DNA from 2 places in the Paenibacillus xylanexedens genome. Region 1 is predicted to be linked to the other one. Evidence: riboswitches for the same ligand, from Rfam matches in the RefSeq annotation. Region 1 holds a riboswitch; the other holds the start of a gene.
What was found. Region 1 has a riboswitch for FMN ahead of ribD (bifunctional diaminohydroxyphosphoribosylaminopyrimidine deaminase/5-amino-6-(5-phosphoribosylamino)uracil reductase RibD). Riboswitches for the same ligand answer to the same signal wherever they lie in the genome.

Region 1 (2,202 bases):
TACATCGGCGGTAAAACCTCCACCTTCGAGCGTTGTCGCAGTTAAGCACACGCCGTTCACTGCTACACTATCACCAATCTTCAGATCGTCCATGATGGCGGAAGCTCCGATATTCAGGACCATCGCTTCGCCTTTCCGACCAATACGCCGGATCTGACCGACTTCTTCCACCAAACCGGTAAACATGCTGCCGCCTCCCTTTTTCAAGTTATAAAAAACCTAACTTTCTACTTTCAAATCCATTTATTTATTCAGGCCACACCGGAATACCACCAATGCTGATATTATCTCCAACTTGTTCGATCTCCAACTGATTCAATTGAATCGCCTGATTCATACGTTCCACACCCTCGAAGCGGAAGCTTCCAGGTGTATCATAACCGCCTACAATCTTCGGAGCGATAAACATGAGCAGTCGATCAACCAACCGTGCCTCCAACATGGCTCCATTCAAGGTGCCTCCACCTTCAAGCAAAATCGAACCTATATCACGTTCACCCAACTTGCTAAGTCCGCTCAACAGATCCACACGTGGTCCAGGACCACAGCGTATAATCTCGACGCCGTAGGCTTCCAAACGTTCAGCAGCTTCAGGACTGGCTTCGTCTGTTGTCAACACCCATGTTGGAGCAAGACCATCCTTAACCATTTTGGCACCTACGGGAAGACGTAACTTGGAATCCACTACAATGCGCACTGGACTAATGCCTTCGACTTGCAAACGGGTTGTAAGCTCCGGATTATCGGCAATCACCGTGTCGACGCCAACCATAATGCCTTGGTGACGATGACGAAGGGCATGCACAATCTCACGAGCAGGCTCGTTGGAGATCCACTTGCTGTCTCCGCTGCGCGTAGCAATTTTGCCATCCAAAGTAGTAGCCGTCTTCAGTGTCACAAAAGGTAAACCCGTTGTAATAAATTTAATGAATTTTTCATTCATGCGTCTTCCACGTTCACGCAGTACGCCAACTTCAACTTCAATGCCTTGTTGACGAAGCATGCTGATGCCCCTGCCGGATACTTGCGGATTTGGATCTTCACAACATACCACAACACGTTTCACCTTTTCATGAATCAGGCGTTCACTACAAGGTGGCGTCTTGCCATAATGACTACAAGGCTCAAGTGTAACGTATACCGTACTTCCTTCTGCATCACTGCCTGCCATGTTAAGTGCATGCACCTCTGCATGACCGGTTCCACGTTTCAGATGGCTTCCCAGGCCTACAATACGACCCTCTTTCACAACTACACATCCAACGACCGGATTAATCCCCGTCTGTCCCTGTGCTCGTTCCGCCATATCCAATGCCAGTGCCATATAAAATTCATCATTGATCATTTCCAAATCCGTTCACCCCGCGGTTTAAAGTCTTGTTTATTAAAAAATCCCCGTCGAACAATCAGTTCGATGGGGATGATGAGAGACAAATGTCACCAGCAGGAGTGAAATGGATACAGCACGCCAACACTTTGCCCAAAACTTCATTTCGGGCAAGTGAAAATAGACACATACCTTAATGAACATCAATTACAGGTAAAGAGCTTTTATAGTGCGGCATATGTATGGAACTTACCGGCGTAACCGGATCTTCCCTGCACAGTGCAAGACAATACAAATCGTGACTGTGCAGCAATACTCCTGCTGAATGCAAACCTGTTAGGTCTGCACCTCTCCTTCTCCCATCCAGACTATACTGTCGGTTCTGGAATTACACCAGATCAGCCATCTGCCAATGGCAGACAGGTCACGGACTTTGCATCAAGTGCTGGACACATAGGTCCTTACACTTCCTGCATCACCGCCGGTAGGGAATTGCACCCTGCCCTGAAGGATTGCTTTCGTTATTACTTGGATGTTAGCACTTTAATGCCAAAAAATCAATTGTTTTTTGTTCCTTTTTGTCACATACTAACTTTTAATAAGCTAAGAAACAACAAAAAACCGCTTCCTCTCAAGGAGGCACGGTTTTTGCTTGGAGGCCCATTTCACATCCATCGTAAATTCTACATATCAGGAAAACACCAGCTCGCCATATGCTTTAATTCTTTGGCATTATGGAATGGAGTGCGGTCAGGTTCTTGCAGGGGCGAAGTCGGTAGCGGGAACTCTCTTGCCACCCTTCTGACCCAACTTGTTGAATCGATCGCAATAGCCGAGCATTTCCAGCGTCCATTCGCTCTCGGTCGAAACGTCCC
Region 2 (2,202 bases), 420 kb from region 1:
CAGTCTGTCCTCCGATCGATCTCCCCCACGCCAGTCGTGATAATCGCTGTTTACAAAATCGGTCCATAATCGGTCCATATATATACCTCCGTTTATGTAACTATCTAATTAAATAAAGAAGGTTACAACTCGTCTTTGATGTGTTATATTAAGTGTAACCTTATTATTCAGTTTTAGCTAGTTACATCACAAATCACAATAATTCGCAAGGAGGAATAAGCAATGACAAAAACAACAGCACTAGATGTGTTACTTATTCAAAAGGATGATACCTGGGATCAATGTAATTGGATTGTACCTTTGTCGAAATCCTTGGAGGGTCTTACAGCAGAACAAGCAGCCTGGATTCCACCCGCAGGGGGATTGAGCATCTGGCAGTTGGTTAACCATATGTATTATTACAACCATCGCTTATTGTGTCGCATGCAAGGTAAGGAGCCTACCCTTCCTTCTGTAGACTCCAATGAATACACATTTGGGAATTCCGGAGATCCAACGGACGCAGTTGGATGGAATACACTGCTACAGGGTACAACTCGATTAGCCCAGCAGTTGCGAGATCAATTAGCTGCACTACAAGAACCAGATCTTGAAGCGGCATATATGGACTCCGAAGAGAAATGGGCACACGAACTATCTCGCTGGGTACTCCATGATGCGTATCACGCAGGTCAGATCGTGCTCCTCCGCAGACAGCAAGGAAGCTGGAAAATCGTTTTCTAAAAAAAATGCTTGAACTGCTAGCGCTTACAGGAATAAGATGAACTTATTAATGTTACAGCTTGTTCAACACACTATATAATTGAATAGGATCTTCGGGGTAGGGTGCAATTCCCAACCGGCGGTGATGTTCTTCGGAACCAGCCCGCGACTCGCTATTTGTTCTTAACGAAGGACATCTAGCGACTGACTTGGTGTGAATCCAAGGCCGACGGTACAGTCCGGATGAGAGAAGATCAACACAATGACATGCCGTTCACGGGAAGGCCTCTTTCCTGACGCATGTCCTTGGATGAGCCCCCGTTTATTTGGTATATGCCAAAACGGGGGCTTTTGTCGATTTTGCCAACTGAAGATTCCGTGTTCTGACGAAGGAGTCCTGAATATGGAAAAGACATCAGCAGCATCACCTGTTTACCGCAAGGAACGAAGTAATACCGGATTCTGGCTTGTAGTTCTCGGCGCCGCCTTATGGGGTGTAGACCCACTCTTCCGCATTATTTTGCTAAATACGATGACATCAACGCAGATTGTACTGGTGGAACACATCATCGTCAGTCTTATTGCCATTCCCGTACTGTGGAAATTCCGGTCTGACCTGAAAAACCTGCGTGCTCGCCACTGGATTGCCGTGATTTTTATCTCATGGGGAGGATCAGCACTCGCAACGGTATTGTTCACCATGGCGCTTACACATAACGATCCGAATACGGTGCTTTTATTGCAAAAAATGCAACCACTCTTCGCTATCGTGCTGGCTAAACTTTTATTAAAAGAAACGTTGCCACGTCGCTTCGGTGGATTGTTCTTCATAGCATTAGCAGGAACGTACCTGCTTACATTTGGCTTTACATTGCCATTAGGTAACTGGGACAACTGGATTCATGCTGGAAGCTTGTTGTCCCTTGGGGCTGCTGCCTTATGGGGAGGTTCAACTGTTATGGGACGATTGATGCTGGGGCAGGCGCGTTATGAAACGGTCACCTCCCTTCGCTTTGTCGTTGCTCTCCCGCTCCTGATCTTTATGACGTGGAACGAAGGTGCCGCATGGACGTTTCCGTCCGGAACGGGTGAACAGACTGCTGTCATCCTCAACATTCTCGGTCAGGCATTGTTACCAGGTCTGCTCAGTCTTCTGTTGTATTACAAAGGTCTGTCGTCAACCAAAGCATCTGTTGCAACTCTCGCAGAACTTAGCTTCCCGATGGCGGGTGTGTTGGTGAACTGGATTGCTTTCCGTACACTGATTACATGGGAGCAGCTGCTTGGTTTTATCCTGATCTGGGTGGCCCTCTTCGCCATTTCCAGACAGCAGGAAAGATCATCAACTGCGGCCGATGCTGCACCGAAGCTGCGTACAGAGTAAGTGGATATATCTGAGGTTCACATATAAACAAATAGTCAAATATAAAATAAAACCATTGCACATCAAATTAGATGAGCAGTGGTTTTTTATTTCCATGACTCGATATTACTCGTTCA

Region 2: linked by a shared signal. The riboswitch ahead of BS614_RS20980 (DMT family transporter) and the one ahead of ribD (bifunctional diaminohydroxyphosphoribosylaminopyrimidine deaminase/5-amino-6-(5-phosphoribosylamino)uracil reductase RibD) in region 1 are both predicted to bind FMN.

Annotation. Positions count from the first base shown of each region.
Region 1 covers NZ_CP018620.1:5,231,061-5,233,262, forward strand. The annotation lists gene ribE (riboflavin synthase) at 1-186, opposite strand, end outside; gene ribD (bifunctional diaminohydroxyphosphoribosylaminopyrimidine deaminase/5-amino-6-(5-phosphoribosylamino)uracil reductase RibD) at 248-1,351, opposite strand; FMN riboswitch at 1,675-1,843, opposite strand; gene BS614_RS22830 (hypothetical protein) at 2,011-2,202, opposite strand, start outside.
Region 2 covers NZ_CP018620.1:4,809,912-4,812,113, forward strand. The annotation lists gene BS614_RS20970 (CGNR zinc finger domain-containing protein) at 1-78, opposite strand, end outside; gene BS614_RS20975 (DinB family protein) at 223-723, shown strand; FMN riboswitch at 808-961, shown strand; gene BS614_RS20980 (DMT family transporter) at 1,106-2,086, shown strand.